DNA from 2 places in the Actinoplanes octamycinicus genome. Region 1 is predicted to be linked to the other one. Evidence: riboswitches for the same ligand, from Rfam matches in the RefSeq annotation. Region 1 holds a riboswitch; the other holds the start of a gene.

Region 1 (7,903 bases):
ACCTCCCGGTGGCCGCCGTCAAGGTCGGGATGATCGCCGATCCCGCGGTCGCCAAGGTGCTCGCCGAGCGCGCCGCCGACCTGCCCAACCTGGTCGTCGACCCGGTGCTGGTGGCCACCTCGGGGAGCAGGCTCGGGGAGGCATCGATCGTCTCGGTGCTTCTTCCGTACGCGACAGTGGTCACCCCGAACCGAGCCGAAGCCGGCGCCCTGGTCGGACAGCGAGTCGAGACCGCCTCGGAGATGGCCGCGGCGGCGGCCGCGCTGGCCGGCCTCGGACCGCGCGCGGTCGTGGTGACCGGCAGCGAACTGGCCGTTGACGTGCTCTGGCACGACGGGGCGGCGTCCGAGTTGCGCGGCGAGCCGGTGCCGACGGTGAACAACCACGGGTCGGGGTGCACCTTCTCCTCGGCGGTCGCGGTGCGGCTGGCGGCCGGTGACTCGGTGCCGGACGCGGTCGCGGCGGCGAAGCGATATGTGACCGGGGCGCTGCGCGGCGGCGCCTCCTGGCGGCTGGGCGCCGGGCCCGGACCGCTGGACCACTTCTGGGCCTAGCGCCCTGATCATCAGGCTCCGGCGGGGTGGCGTGCTGCCATCCGCCGCCGGTTTTGTACCTATCTGGGAGGAAACATGAGGCGCAAGGTCTACGTGGAGGGCTCCCGTCCGGAGATCCGGGTGCCGTTCAACGAGGTGGTGCTGACCGACGGCAGCCCGTCGGTCCGGCTCTACGACACGTCCGGTCCGGGCAGCGATCCCGAGGTCGGGCTGCCGCCGCTGCGGAAGCCGTGGTGGGACGGGCGGACCCAGCTCGCGGCCGCGCGGGCCGGTGACATCACGCCGGAGATGGAGTTCGTCGCGATCCGCGAAGGGGTCGACCCCGAGGTGGTGCGGGACGAGATCGCGGCCGGGCGGGCGGTGCTGCCGGCCAACCGGAACCACCCCGAGTCCGAGCCGATGATCATCGGGTCGAAGTTCCTGGTGAAGGTCAACGCGAACATCGGCACCTCGGCGGTCACCTCGTCGGTCGCCGAGGAGGTGGAGAAACTCACCTGGGCCACCCGGTGGGGCGCGGACACCGTGATGGACCTGTCCACCGGCCCGCGGATCCACGAGACCCGGGAGGCGATCGTCCGCAACTCGCCGGTGCCGATCGGGACCGTGCCGATCTACCAGGCACTGGAGAAGGTCAACGGCGATCCGCTCAAGCTGACCTGGGAGCTGTTCCGGGAGACCGTGATCGAGCAGGCCGAGCAGGGCGTCGACTACATGACGATCCACGCCGGCGTGCTGCTCGAATACGTGCCGCTGGCCGCCGAGAGGGTCACCGGCATCGTCTCCCGCGGCGGGTCGATCATGGCGGCCTGGTGTCTCGCCGAGCACCGGCAGAACTTCCTCTACACGCACTTCCGCGAGCTGTGCGAGATCTTCCGGGAGTACGACATCACCTTCTCGCTCGGTGACGGCCTGCGCCCCGGGTCGATCGCCGACGCCAACGACGAGGCCCAGTTCGCCGAGCTGCGCACGCTCGGCGAACTCACCCACATCGCCTGGGAGTACGACGTCCAGGTGATGGTCGAAGGCCCCGGCCACGTGCCGATGCACAAGATCAAGGAGAACGTGGACCTGCAGCAGGAGCTGTGCTCGGGAGCGCCGTTCTACACGCTCGGCCCGCTCGCCACCGACATCGCGCCGGCCTACGACCACATCACGTCCGCGATCGGCGCCGCGATGATCGGCATGTTCGGTACCGCGATGCTCTGCTACGTCACCCCGAAGGAGCACCTCGGCCTGCCGAACAAGGAGGACGTCAAGGCCGGGATGATCGCCTACAAGATCGCGGCGCACTCGGCGGACCTGGCCAAGGGCCACCCGGGCGCGCAGGCCTGGGACGACGCGCTGTCGCACGCCCGGTTCGAGTTCCGCTGGGAGGACCAGTTCGAGCTGGCCCTCGACCCGGAGACGGCGCGCGCCTACCACGACGAGACGCTGCCGGCCGCCCCGGCGAAGACCGCGCACTTCTGCTCGATGTGCGGCCCGAAGTTCTGCTCCATGAAGATCAGCCACGAGCTGCGGGCCGCCGGGATGAAGGCCAAGTCGTCCGAGTTCGTGGACGCCGGCGGCCGGGTCTACCTGCCGGTCAGCTCGGCCTAGTCGGCGGGTTTCTGATTGCGCGGCAGGAAATCGTAGGCCGGGTCCCGAGGCGCGCTGCGCGCCAGCCGCTCCTTGCGGGCCCGGTCCGCGGCCGCCTGATCCCTTTCGGCCTTGCGGGTGATGGCTTGCTCCAGGGCCTTGTTGCGCTCGGCCAGCTCTTCGGCGGCCTGTCGCTCGGCGGCGAGGTCGGCGGCGCTCTTCCCGGCTCCGGCGATACCGGTCTCTGCGGGCGGGGCGCCTGAGGCCCCGGTTTCCGCAGGCGCGGCATTGTCGGTCTGGCCCGCCGCGGTGTTGCCTTCCGGTTCGGGGTCGGCCTTCGGGGTAGCGGCCTTGCGGGCGCGGGGCTTGCGGCTCGCCGCCCGCTTCCGGGGAGCGGCCTTCTCCGGTCCGGCTTCGCCGCCCGCCGCCGGGTCCGCTGTCGGCTCGGTCAGATCCTCTTTCGGTACGTCCGGAGCCGCCGCCCGCAGCCCCTCCGTCCGGATCTCGGTTCCCGCGTTCACCGGCTGGTCGGCCGGCGGCGCCACCTTCCGGCCGCGCCGCGGCGAACGCTTCACCGGCTGCCCGGTCGCCATGGTGGCCCGGGCGGCGGCAGCGGTCGCTGTGGCATCCTCCGCGGGCGCTGCCCGCTCACGCGGTTCGGAAGCGGCGACAACCGCGGGCGGGGCTTCGGCCGCCGTGGGGGTGGCCGCTTTCCGCGCGGTCTTGGCTCGCGTGGAGGCGGTCTTCCGCGGCGCCTTGGCCGCTGTCTTCCGCGGTGCCTTGGTCTGCGGCGGAGCCGCCGCCTCCGATACAACTTGGCCCTCGGCTTCCCGTGCGGCGTCCTCGGCGATGGCCGGCTTCTCGGGGCCTTCTTGAGCGGGGCCTTCTTGAGCGGTCGCGGCTTGAGGGACCGCGACCTCATCAGCAGCCAGCGCCTCCGATTCCTCCGGAGCGACGGATCTCTCGACGTCTGCCAGCCTCACCAACTCGGTCGAGACCTTCGACTCAGCAGTTCCAGAAGCATCAGTCGCCTCTGCGACCTCATCCTTGCCGGCAGCCTCGTCCTCCACTTTGTACTCGCCGTGCTCAGCCGTCGTCTCTTCGAGCGGGGATTGCTTCTCGTCGCCCGCTGGCTCTTCAGTGAGAGCTGACTCCTCAGCCGCTTCTTTCCGAACAGCGTCAGCTTCGGGAGCGTGTTCCTCCCGCCCGGGCGCCTCCGGAGTCTGGGCCTCTGTGATCGCCGCTCTTTGGGCCGCCGCCTCGCCGATCTGGGGCTCCGCTTTTTCGTCCTTCGAATCTTCCGGTTCGACGGCTTCTGGCTCGGGGGCTTTCGGGTCGGCGATCTCTGCGCCAGGGACGTCGGGGTCGGTGGCTGCCGAGGTATCCGGTTCGGTGGCTGCCGCGATCGGCGCTTCCGGCTCGCCGGGTTCCGGCTTGTCAGGTTCGGTGGCTGCCTCGGTCGGGGCTTCCGGCTCGCCGGGTTCCGGCTTGTCAGGTTCGGTGGCTGCCGCGGTCGGGGCTTCCGGCTTGTCGGGTTCCGGCTTGTCAGGCTCCGGGGCTGCGGCGGGGGCTGCCGCAGGGGCCGGTTGCCGGGCTTCCGCCTTGTCTGCTGCGGGTTCCGTCGCGGGTTCCGGCGTTGGGGGTTCGGTCGCGGGCGCCGGCGACGGGGCGGGAGCGTTGATGACCGAGGCGATGTCGAGAGCGGCTGACTTCTGGGCGCGGCGGGCCGGGTGCGGCATGCCGGAGAGCGGCGGCTTCGCGGTAGCCGGCCGCGTCGGAGCGATCCGAAACCGATAGACGACCCCGTCGTCCCGGACCACGAAGTCATCCGCACCGTCCGGCCGGGTCCAGGTCAGGATCATCTGCCCGTACTTCTCCGCCAACTTCACCAGCGCCGGAAAGCTGGCCACGGTCACCACCGGCTCGCTCTGCTTCCCGACCGGCTCGATCGGCACGAGCAGATGCCCGTACCGCCGCTGGATCTGCGCCCGGGTAGCCAGCGGCACACTCCGCAAGGCCGCGAACCCGATGCCGATGATCCCGACGAGGGCGATGAGCAACAGCCGGATCGCATACGAGCGGGCGACCGCCGCGGTCATCAGGTCGCGCCCCAGCACACTGATCTGCCGCGGATAGATGCCGCCGCCCGTGGTCGGGCCGGATCCGCTGACCAGCAGACTGCCCGGCCCGTTGGTCAGGGACAGTTGGGCCGGGCTGAGGGTGAGGGAGAGTTCCGGCTCGAAGGCGACACCGCCGGCGTGCTGGACGTGCGCGGTGACCACGATGGTGATCTGGCCCAGGTCCACGCCGATCGCCTTGGACGCCGCCTTGACCCGCTCGTCGATGCCGGCGAGGTCGAGAAGAACCGTTCCGGTGTAGCGCTCGGCGGTGAACTGCCGGGGCTGGGAGAGCTGCATCGTCGTGTGCCAGCCGGCCGGTGACGACAACCGCGCGTCGACGCTGATCCGACCGGGATCTCCCAGGTACTGCAGTTGCAGGTTGACGAAGTCGGCCAGCTTCCGATAGATCGGGTCGGGGGAGTAGGCGACGTCTCCGTCATATGCCGCCGAGGCCTCGACCTCCGCCGAATAGGAGAACGTCAGCGATTCCCCGGCCCGGGGATCGTTCGGCGCTGACTGGGTGGCCGGCTTCATCCATCCGAGCACGCCGAGAATCAGCCCGGCGGCTGTGCAGAGAGCAGTCAGCGCCGCGAAGACTCGCAGGATCGGGTGGAGGCGAGCGACAGCCTTGATGATGGCCGTCGCCGCTGCCCAAGAGCCGCCTTTGCCAGACATGCCCTTCGCTCTCTTCTTGCGTCGCCCACGCGCCAGGTCACGACGGGTCTTCGCAGCGCCTGCCCCGCCGACGAACAGGAAGCCCAGCATCCCCAGGCCGGTCGGACTGAGCATCGGCTTGAGCCAGGTGCCGCCCTTGGGGACGTGAAGGACGGCATGGCCGATCAGCTGGTCCGCCGTGGGGTTGTCGCCGTCGACAGATTCTTTGTTGTCTCCTTTGAAGACAAACCCGGTCTCAGCGTTACCACCGATGATGCGGTGCAGTATTTGTACCTGCCCGCCGGCTCCATAATATGCGGCGATGTCGCCGACTTCGTAGGTCTTCGACTTAGCGACGATCACCAGGTCGCCGGCATGGTAGACGGGCTCCATGCTGACACCGTGGGTGATGACGTAGGAAATGCGGTGCGTACCGATTGCCCATACGCCGATGGCCGCCATCAACGAGATGGCGGCCATCGCTAAACGTCTGATCCTCGGAATGGCGGTTCCTGTCAGGCGCAGGTTTGCATCGAGTTACCTCGACGGTACTCGCTGCGGGAACGCCGTGCCGGAGATCAGGTCAGGATCACGGCTCCACGTACTTGGCCGAGATCGCGGTGATCCCGGTCCAGTCGGCGGCCGGGTCGCACACGAACGGGTTGCCCGGGGTGCACGCGAACGCGGTGGTCGTCCCGCCGGTCGCCGTCACCGTGACGGTCAGCGTCCCGGTGGTGATGGCCGTGGTTCCGTCGTCCTTGACGAGGGCCATGTTCATCGCGGTGATCGTGCCCGAGTTGGGGCTGGCGGCGTGGGTGAACGTCAGAGTGTTGATGGTTGCCCCGCTCACCGTGATCGGGGCGGCGAGCTCACCACCGACGACGACAGCAGTCGGGGTCGAAGCGAGGCCGTTGCCGGCGGTGAAGGCGGTGCTACCGGCGGCGACGGCACCGGCGACGGCGACGCCGCCAACAAGCTGCAGCATGTTACGCATATGTGATCGTTTCCCTGTTCGTTCGGTGGTAGCCCAGCCGACCTCGTGGGTCCTGTGGCTTTGCGTCCCCGGCTCGCGCCGGGTTTGCCCTTCTCGCCGAGCGGACGTCGTTATCCCCTGGCGACTGGATGATTCGGTCGGTGCCGGGGGGCGGGTGAGGGTTAGCGCGACATTTACTGGACTGACTTTTCCCATTCGGGCACCTGAGCGCCGACGCGGTGCTATCGGGTGCGCGGCGGTTGCGAAAGGCGTCCGGAAAACGGGCAGCGAGGGCGATCCGGGCGACAAAACGGCGCGGCAGCCGTCCGGAGACGATTGCCGCGCGGGTGCTCAGGGCGTACGAAAAATGGGGTCAGAGCTTGTAGAAGGTCACGTAGTGATCCGGGGTGAAGTAGGCGACCTTGGTGCTCCGGTTCACCACGATCCGGTAAGCGTCGCGCGAAGCGCCCTTCGCCCGGGAATACACGTCATATTCGTTGTAGGTGGCGGACGGCAGGTATCCCTCGCGGTTCTGGAACGTGCCGCCGGTGTAGTTGTAGTTGCCGTAGGGCCAGGAGTACCAGCCGGCGCTGAGCGGCCAGCCGAGCGACTTCCAGCCGGTGTACGCGGTGCGCGCCGCCGAGCAGCGGCTGATCGTGCAACTCGAGTAGACGGCGGCCTGGGCGGCGGCGGTGTGCGTCGGGGCGACCACGGCCGGGGCGATCAGCGCGGTGCCGGCCAGGCCGATCACCGCGGCCAGGCTGAGCAGCAGCCGGCGGACGCGGGGCAGGGGGCGGTTCATGTTCGAACTCCGATGCGGGGAGAGGGGATGAAGCCCGGACATCGGTCATCGTTTCGGCCCGAGCCGCCCGGCGGTACCTCCCGGTCCCATCATTTCATCGGAGTTTACGAATGTTTTACTGGCCGCCGAGCCCGCTCACCCAATCGACATAGTCCGTTTCCGATCCTGGCCGGCGGGCCGGTCCGCTGATCGAGGTGGGCTCGACGACCGGGCCGCGGGCGGCGCTGACCGGCTGACCGGCCGCGAACCCGTCGAACCGGTCGCCGGCCGGCGGCGGGGCCGGGGCCGGCGCTGGGGCGGCCGAGCGCCGCGACCGCCAGCCGCCCCGCCCGCCGGACGACGGCGTCGGTTGCTGGCCGGAGAAGCGCGGCGGGTTGCCCGGAGCCGGTGCCTGCGGCGGGGCCTGGGCCGGCGCGGGCGCCTGGGGCCGGGCCTGGGTCGGGGTGGGCTCGGCCGGGAACGGCGCGCCGGACCGGAACGGGCTGCCGGTGCCGGCCGAGAACGGGTTGTTCGGCGTGCCCGGCACGGCCGGCAGCACCCCGGTGTCGGACGGCCGCAGCTGCTCCTCGGGGCGCTGCGCGGCGGCCGCCGCGGCCAGCGCGATGGCCGACAGCTCCGGGGCGTCCCGCTTGGGCAGCGGCGCGGCGGCCGGCTCGGCTGCCGCCGGAGCGTCCACCGGCGCGGCGGCCGGGGCGCTGCGGACGATCGCCGACAGCACCGAGCCGAGCACGCCGGCGCCGCACGCGGTCATCGCCGCCCAGTACGGGTCGGACTGGAAGCCGGCCGAGCCGGTCTCCGGGCCGGCGATCAGGTACGCCATGGTGAGCAGCGCCGGACCGGCCAGCCCGGCCAGCCCCACGGCCAGGGTGGAGAGCTTGCGCCCGCGTGCCACCCAGCCGACCACCAGGCCGGCCAGCAGGGCGAACGTCGGCATGGTGAGGAAGGCGGTGTGCCCGGCGACGGCGGACGGGATCAGGCTGCCGTCGAGCACGCCCAGCCGGATCGCGATCGGGGTGCGGCCGGGCAGCAGCGACGGGCCGATCGAGATCAGCGCGACCAGCCAGGCCAGCACGCTCAGCGTGGCGATGCTCCAGCGGGCCACCGGCTTGGCGGCGGCGGCCCAGGCGGCGAAGATGCCGGCCGCCGCGCCGAGCCCGACGGCCGCGCCGATCACGAAGACCGGCTGCACCCCGGCGACCTGCGCGGCCCGGGCCGGCTGCGTGGT
Region 2 (7,903 bases), 2.5 Mb from region 1:
GTCGTCGTCGATGGTGAAGCTCTGCTCGCCCAGCGAGCTCTCGTCCACCACTCCGGACGGGCTGGTCAACGACAGCTTGAAGGTCTCGTCCGGCTCGGCGTTCGTGTCACCGATGATGGTCACCGGAATGGCGACGTCCTTGGTCGCGTCCTTCGGCACCGTGACGGTGCCGGCCGCGCCCTTGTAGTCCACCCCGTTCTTCGCCGTACCGTCGACGAAGGTGTAGTTCAGCACCGCGTCCTGCGGGGAGTTGGTGTCGAAATGGATGTAGATCTTCTTGTCCGACGAGCCGACGTTCCCCTCGGCGAACGTCCGGTTGGTTGGGGAGTCCGTGCCGTTCGGGGTGTTCTTGGAGTACACCAGCGTCTTGCCCGCACCGGCATCGGTGACCACACCGGTCGCCGTCGACTTGGTGCCGAGCGTGGAGGTCGCGCCGCTGACCGGCTCGCTGATCGTGACCTTGACGCCTTCCGGCCCCTCGAACGCGCTCGGACCCGTCGGGTTGGTCGTGGTCGTCAAGGACAGGTTGGTGGAGGTGGCGTACTTCGCCACCGTGACCGACGACGCCGCGGCGACAACGTCAGTGGTCGACCCATTGTCGGTCGATCCCACGATCGCAGCGGACGCGGTCCCGCCCAGGGTGTCACCGGCCACCGCGATGTCGAGCGGCACGCCCTTCTCGGAAGGGTTTGTCAAGTTGACCGGGAAGATGAGACGGCTTCCCTCGACCGCCGTCGGCGCGTCGCCGATGGTGGCGACCGGAACGGCGTCGTCGTCCTTGATCCCGATCTTCACCGAGCTCTGGGCGCTGACCACAGCGCCGCCGAGCGTCGGGCGGCTGGCGTCCTTCTTGACGACGAAGTACTGGGTGTCCGTCTCGTCCGAGTTGTCATCCCAGAGCGTCACCGTCGCCGTCCCGGACGTCTCGTTCGCCGGGATCGTGATGACCGCGTCCGCCGCCAACGCCGTGTAGTCCCGGTTTGCGCCACCCTGCGAGGTCGCCATGTCGGTGGCGTAGCTGGTTCCCGCGAAGTCGGCCGTCTGGACCGGGATGGTGACGTCGTGCGGCGCCGGATTCGTCGAGGTCGCGGTGATCGTCACCGTCTTCTGGGTACCGCTGGTCGCCGTCTCCGCGACCGTGGTCGCACCACCCAGGACGATGTCGTTGGTCGCGTCGGGCTCCCAGATCGTCCCGGTCCCGGTTGACGTGCCACTCGCACCCGTGGCGGTCAACTGGAACGTCTCGTCGGCACCTTCGCCAGGGGAGTCGGCCGTCGTATCTACCGTCACGGTGATGGTATTGGTGCCACCGGCGGCCGTGCCGGGGAAGGTGTAGCTGGCAATACTCGGCGTCCCGGTGAAGTCCGTTCCCTTGGTGGCCGTGAGACTCGGGGTCTCGGCGCTCCCGACCGTACCGAAGGCGATGCTCCCCGACGAGGTGGTCCCGGTGTAGGTGACGGTGAAGCTGGCCGTTCCCCCCTCCCAGACACCAGCGGGGCTGACGGTGAGATTATTGACCTTCGTGTCGGCGATCGTCGCCGTCGCGCTGGTCACGTAGCCGGTGTTCGCCTCCGTGGCGACCAGATTGAACGTCTCAGGGCCTTCAGCCGAAGAGTCCGCAGTCGTGGGGACGGTTACCACGATGGTGTTGGCGGAACCACCGGCGGTTGTGCCGGGGAAAGCTCCTGCGGCAATGGTGGTCGCAGGGCTACCCGTACCGCCGGGCACCGTCGGAACGGTGGTGTAGTCGGTCCCGCCGCCAGTCGCCGTGCCGGCGCTCGTAGTGAACACGATGTTATTCGCCGATGCTGCTGAACCACTGTAGGTCACCGTGAAGCTGGCCGTTCCCCCTTCGTTGACGACGGGGGAGCTGATGGTCAGGTTGGAGATGACAGTGGCGTGCGCCGGTGACGCAATGAACGTCGCGGGGACCAGGGCCACCGCCGACACCGCGACAGACGTCATAACCTGCCGGATTCGCTTACGTCCCCAGAATGTGAACGGCACTCGCTCGTGCAGCGCCGTTTGGATTGGTCGATGACGCATTCTCTTCCTGTCTCCTTCGGCGGCTGGGCTACCTCCAGCGGGGAGGCCCCTGGCTTTGCGTCCCCGCCTTACGGCGGGTTTGCCTGTTCGGGTACCGCACCTAGGGCGGTTGGGGGTGCCGGCCATACCGGCCCTCAGCAGCGCGAACACGGGACTGAAGGTCCACGTGAGGCGGAGCCATCCGTAATCTAACCGGCATATCGGACCGTTTTTGGCGGAACGCCTTTTTCCGGCGGAGAAAGCTTCACGACCGAGAGGAGCGTCACTTCACCTTGACGGTCACCGGGTCCGAGGCGCCGGAGAGGACGCCGAGGGACGGAGTGGAAGCGATCACCGCGCGGTATACGTAGGTGCTGCCGGACTTCAGGGACTTCAGCGTGGTGGTGAACTTGCCGGCCCCGTTGAGCTCGCCGGTGTCGGCCTCACGCCACTCGCCGGACACCTTCTGCTGGATGATCACCCGCTGGTCCGGCTCGTCCGGGTCGCCCTTGACGGACAGCGTCACGGTGCGCTTCGAGGAGGAGACCACGACCAGCGCCGGGTCCTGCTTCACCTGGACCGTGCGAATCGGTGAGCTGAGCCCGTTTGCCCGCGCCATCACGCGGTATCCGAGGGTGAAGTTCGGCGTGAACTGGTAGACGCCGTCGTCGTCCGCCTTCGCCGTCAGCACGGTCCGGAACGATCCGCCGGTGGTTCCGGCCGCGGTCAGCAGCTCGACCTTGGCGTTCGCCCCGGCCACCCCGGACAGGGTCACCCGGCCGACGCCGACCACGCTGGTCGGCGCGACCAGGGTGGGCGCGGACGGCTTGTCGTCGTCGACGATGGTGACCTTGGCCTCGGACTTGGCCAGTGTGACGCCCGTCGGGGACGGTGCTCCCAGCCGTACCGTAAAGGTCTGGTTCTGCTCGTCCCGCTTGTCGGCCAGGACCGGAACCCGGATGACTGCCGTCGGCGACTCCGAGGTCAGCTTCAGCTGACCGCTCGACTTGGTGTAGTCCTTGCCCGCGTCAGCCGTGCCGTCGACAGTCGCCCATGGCACGGCGATGGTCCGCTCGGTCGCCTTGGTGACGCCGCTGAAGACCAGCGAGACGGTCACCTCGGCCGACCCGTCGCTCTCCCCCACCGTCTCGTCGCCGATCGTGACGGCCGGCGGGGTGTCGCTCGGGTCGTCGGCGACCTGGAAGGTCAGCACGTTGCCGCCGAAGGAGATCTTGATGGTCTCGGTGTCCTCGTCGGTGGCGTCCCGATTGAAGTGGATCGTGCCGAGCTTGATCCGGGTGCCGCTGGGCGTGCCGCCGGGGATGGTGATGTCGTCGTCGGTGAGGTCGTAGTCCGTGTTCTCGACGGAGCTGGCCACCACCGGACGATCGAAGTCGAGGTCTCGCTGGGCCACCCCCTTGGTCGTCCCGCCCAGCTCGAAGGTGTCACCCTCGGTCAGCGTTGCCGAGGTCTGGCTCAGCGTGATCACCGGTTTGGTCTCGTCGTCCGCGATCGTCAGCTGGCCCTGCTGGGTGGGGCCGGCGGCACCGAGCTCACCAGGGGCGACCTCCACGGCGAGCCGGGCCGACTCGTCGCCCTCCCAGACGGTGTCCTGTCGGATCGGAACGTCGACGGTCGCGCTGGTGGCACCCTGCGGGATGCGCACGGTCCGAGGCGGATCGGTGTAGTCGGTCTCGCCCTCGTCATTGCCGCTCGGCGTCGCGGTGCCCGGCTGCATGCCGATCGTGAAGTCGACGTCTTCCTCGGCCCGTTCACTGAGCGTGATCCGGAAGGTGGCGACGCCGCCCTCCGGTGCCCGCGCATCGCCGGTCACCGTGAAAGACGGAACCTTCACGTCCAGGTCGCTCTCCAGGATGACGACGGCACCGACATCGCCCCCGATGGTCGCACCGGTCGGCCCGACGGAGAGCACCTGGACCTGGAAGGCCTCCGCCTTCTCCCGCAGCCTGTCGTCGACGACCGGGATCCGGATGGTGTCCTCCGGCCGGCCGGCAGGCACGGTCAGCGAGGCCACCCCGTCGGCAAGATAGTCCGCGGCGTTAGCGGTGCCCGGCAGGACCTGGTAGCTGATGGACACCGGCTGCTCGGTCGAGGTGGCGGCGTTCCCACCGGTGAAGGTCAACCGGACCGGCACGTCAGCGAACCCGGCGTTCTCCGGCACGACGGCGTCGCCGAGGCTGACCGTGGGCGGCAGATCTGCCGGGTCGTCGGTGATGGTGTAGCGGGTTTCGACCGGGGCGACCGTACCCGGCTCCAGCGTCACGTTGTCCGCAGTCACCTTGAGGGTCTCGACCGGCTCGTCGATCGCGTCGTCGAGCAGCGAAATCGTCTTCAGCGTCACCGGGCCGGTGCTGCCGGCCGGCAAGACGGCGAAGTCGGCGGAGGCGCTGTAGTCGTTCGACTCGGCGGCGTTCGCGCCGTTGGCGGCGTCACCGATCGGGATCAGCGAGTACTTCATGTCGTCCTGGGCGACGCCGGTCGGCGTGGCGACGACGTCGATGGTGCCGCCCTCCGCGCCCGCCACCGCGTTCAGCGCGATCGTCGGCGCCGGGTCGTCGTCGGTGATCACCAGGGTGCCGGTCTGGCCGGCCTCCTGACCGTCCTGCACCACCTGAAGGCCGGCCTTCTCGACCGCCTCGTACATGGAGTCACCGAGGATCGGCACGTCGATCGTTCCGCTGTCCCGGCCGGCGTCGATCTTCAACTTCATCGGCGGCTCGGTGCGGTCTCCCGCGTCGGTGCTCTCGTCGGTGAGCGTGACGTCGAAGTAGGTGTCCACCTGCGCCGCCTCGTCCAACTGCACGGTGAAGCGGGCCGGCTCGGCCTGGCCCTCGACGGCGGTCACCTCGGAGGTGACGGTGAAGCCGGTCGGCGGGGCCGGGTCGACGAGCTTCACGGTGACCTCGTTGGAGGGGGTGATCGCGGTGGCGTTCGCGCTGTCCCCGCCCTGGCTCAGCCGAACCGTGACCGTCTCGCCGTTCTCTGCCTCGTCATCCGGCAACACCTCGATCCCGAAGGACTCCTGCGCCGACGGCGGCGTGAACGTGATCTGCCGCGAGCCGAAAATGAAGCCCTGGTAGTCGACATCCTCGGTGGCCGTCTCGGAAGAGAGGTCGGGCAGCAGCACGATCGGCTTCTCGGTCTTGACCGCGGTATTGCCGTCCGCGGAGAAATCCAGATCGGCGACAAGCTCGGTCGTCTGGCCCTCGACTGCCTCGATCTCGGTCGGCACCACGACGTTCGGCGGCAGCTCGGTTTCCCCGTCCTCGATCGTCGACTCCGCCGAGTAGTGGCCCAGCGAACCGTCGGCACCCAGGTCGATCGTGACGCGGACCTTCTCGGCGAACTCGTCGGTCAGATCGACCGCCAGGTCGGTGTTGCCCAGATCGATGCGGGCGTCACCCGGAAGAAGTGAGCCGGAAAGCGTCAATCCGTCGGTGGTGAAATCGCCGGCTTCTGCCGGAGAGTCAGAGATACCCTCCACCTTCGCGGTCCAGGGAATGGCGTCCTGCGCCGTGTTGCGCACGGTGGCGCCGAGCGCCTCGGTGGCACCCTCCTCCTCGTCGAACGACGAGACAGTCAGTTCCGGGGCGTCGTCGTCGTCCGCGATCGTCAGGGCGCCGGACTGTCCGCTCTCCTCCCCGTCCAGCTGTACCTTGACGGTCGCCGTCTCGGTGGCCTCGTAGGCCGCGTCATCAAGAATCAAGACGTCCACGTCGGCGTACTCGGCGCCGGCATCGATCTTGAGCTTCATCGGTGCGGAGTAGTCGCCCACGCCGGTGCTGTCGTCGGTGAAGTAGACGTCGAAGAACTCGTCCTGGTCGGACGGCTCGGCCAGGGTGACCCGGAAGCGGGCGGGCCCTTCCTGGCCCTCGGTGGCCGCCACCTCGGGCGTGATCGTGTACTCCGGCGCGACGTAGCTCTCGTCGTCGGTGATGGTCAGCGTGACCGGGTTGTCGGGGACCCCGCTCGCGTTCTCCGGGTCCTGCAGGCTGAGCGAGACCGTCTCAGCCGACTCCCAATCATCGTCGTCCACGGTGGCGAAGTGCACGGTTCCCCGGCCGGACGGGTCGAAGTCCACCCGGCCGGTGGCCGGTTCCTGGTAATCGTCGCCCTCGGTGGCGCTTCCCGGGGTCAGCGTCCAGCTCGCCGACACCGGCTTCTCGGTCTTGGTGGCCTCGTTGCCATCACCGAACTCGAGGTCAAACGGAACTTCGTAGGACGCGCCCTCCCGCATCGCCATGTCCCCGGGCGGGGACGCCACGATCGTCGGCGGCAGCTCGTCGTCGGCGTCCTGGATCGTCCCGATCACGCCGAAGCCGTCCTGTCCGCCCACCCCGACAACGATCATGACCTGCTCGTCGAACTCGTCGGTCTTGTCGGCCAGCAGGTCGATCGAGCCGAGGTCGATGGTGTTCTGCCCGGGCTCGATGGACCCGTACTCCACCAGACGAGAGGCGTCGATGTCCGCCGGCTTCGCGGCAGGCCCCTCACCCGGGAACTGATCCGTGATCACATGGGCGTAGAACGGGGTCCGCTCGTCGACCGGATCGTTCACCGTGGCGCTGAGATCGACCGTCGAGCCCTCCTTCTTGGTGAATCCCACCGGCGTGAGCGCCGGCATGTCGTCGTCCGTCAGGATGACCGAGTGAGCCACCCCGTCGACCACCACGGAAAACGTCTCCATGGGCTCGAAGAGCTTGTCCCCGTGGATCGTCACGTCGACGGTTGCCGCACCGATATCGGAGTCGGGGTCGTAGACGACGTCGGTCTCGGCGACCGGGTCGAAGTCGACACCCGCGGTCGCGTGGCCGCGTCCCCCGTTGTCCGCCGCGTTGACGTCCTCTTCAACGGAGACACGCAGGGTGACCGGCTCGGCCGGAGCCGGTTCCGTGGTGATCGCCAGAGTCGCGGTGTGCGTGTCGGCGTCACCTTCGGCGAATTCCCCCATCCACCCGGTCATCACGGCCGGTTCGTCGTCGGCCGAAGCGGGCACCCCGATCACGAAGACCGACCCGAGACCGGCCGCCACCGCAGCCACCACCGCCTTGCGGAACCTCGCCGGTGACCACAACCGGGACGAAACCCGATAACGCATGCGGAACTCCTTAGATCACCGATGCGGCTCTGAGCTGCGGAAATACGTCACGCCGCCCTGATTATGGCCGTCGGGGATCCGGCTTATCCGGCAATCACCGTTTCCCGCGTTCATCGATCATCCGCTGTCGCCGGTTGTCCGATCCCGCACAGGCGGGACGCATGCGGCCGCCGCAAATGAACGGCAACGACCACATTCACATCCTTCATATTCGCGCGTCCGCTGTGGTGCGGACCGCATGCTCCCGGCACCCCTCTGTCAAGGGGTTGGTGTGAGGGGTGTTTTAGGGTGGTGGTTGGCGGGTCCGGGTTGTGACTTTTCCGAAGTGTCGATCTTGGGGTTTGGGTCGGCCGCGCTGGAGTTCAGAGTCGCCCCCGTGTGTCCTCCCGGACCCGTCGCTGTCTGTTGTGCCGTGTGGTCGTCTTTGATCATTTGGCGGTAGACGGTGTCGGACAGGCGTCGTTTCAACGCTCGCATGGCTTCCATCGCGGTTTTGCCTTCGGCGCGTTTGCGCTGGTAGTAGGCGCGGCCGGGGGTGTCGAAGCGGAGCTGGGTGATGGCCATGATGTGCAGGACCCGGTTGATGCGCCGGTTCCCGGCCCGGTTGAGCCGGTGATGATGGTTGTCGCCGGAGGACACGTCGATGGGGGCGGTGCCGTTCCAGGTGGCGAAGTGCCCGCGGGTCGGGAAGCGGCTGATGTCGCCGATGTCGCCGAGCAGGCGGGCGGCGCCGGAGGGGCCGATGCCGTTGAGGCTGGT

The links. Region 1 has a riboswitch for cyclic di-GMP ahead of BJY16_RS11710 (hypothetical protein). Riboswitches for the same ligand answer to the same signal wherever they lie in the genome.
Region 2: linked by a shared signal. The riboswitch ahead of BJY16_RS00340 (Calx-beta domain-containing protein) and the one ahead of BJY16_RS11710 (hypothetical protein) in region 1 are both predicted to bind cyclic di-GMP.

Annotation. Positions count from the first base shown of each region.
Region 1 covers NZ_JACHNB010000001.1:2,576,595-2,584,497, forward strand. The annotation lists gene thiD (bifunctional hydroxymethylpyrimidine kinase/phosphomethylpyrimidine kinase) at 1-554, shown strand, start outside; gene thiC (phosphomethylpyrimidine synthase ThiC) at 630-2,150, shown strand; gene BJY16_RS11705 (DUF5305 family protein) at 2,147-5,383, opposite strand; gene BJY16_RS11710 (hypothetical protein) at 5,493-5,888, opposite strand; cyclic di-GMP riboswitch class I at 5,922-5,996, opposite strand; gene BJY16_RS11715 (ribonuclease domain-containing protein) at 6,250-6,678, opposite strand; gene BJY16_RS11720 (hypothetical protein) at 6,794-7,903, opposite strand, start outside.
Region 2 covers NZ_JACHNB010000001.1:83,885-91,787, forward strand. The annotation lists gene BJY16_RS00340 (Calx-beta domain-containing protein) at 1-1,941, opposite strand, end outside; cyclic di-GMP riboswitch class I at 2,062-2,140, opposite strand; gene BJY16_RS00345 (Calx-beta domain-containing protein) at 2,309-7,144, opposite strand; gene BJY16_RS00350 (IS110 family RNA-guided transposase) at 7,403-7,903, opposite strand, start outside.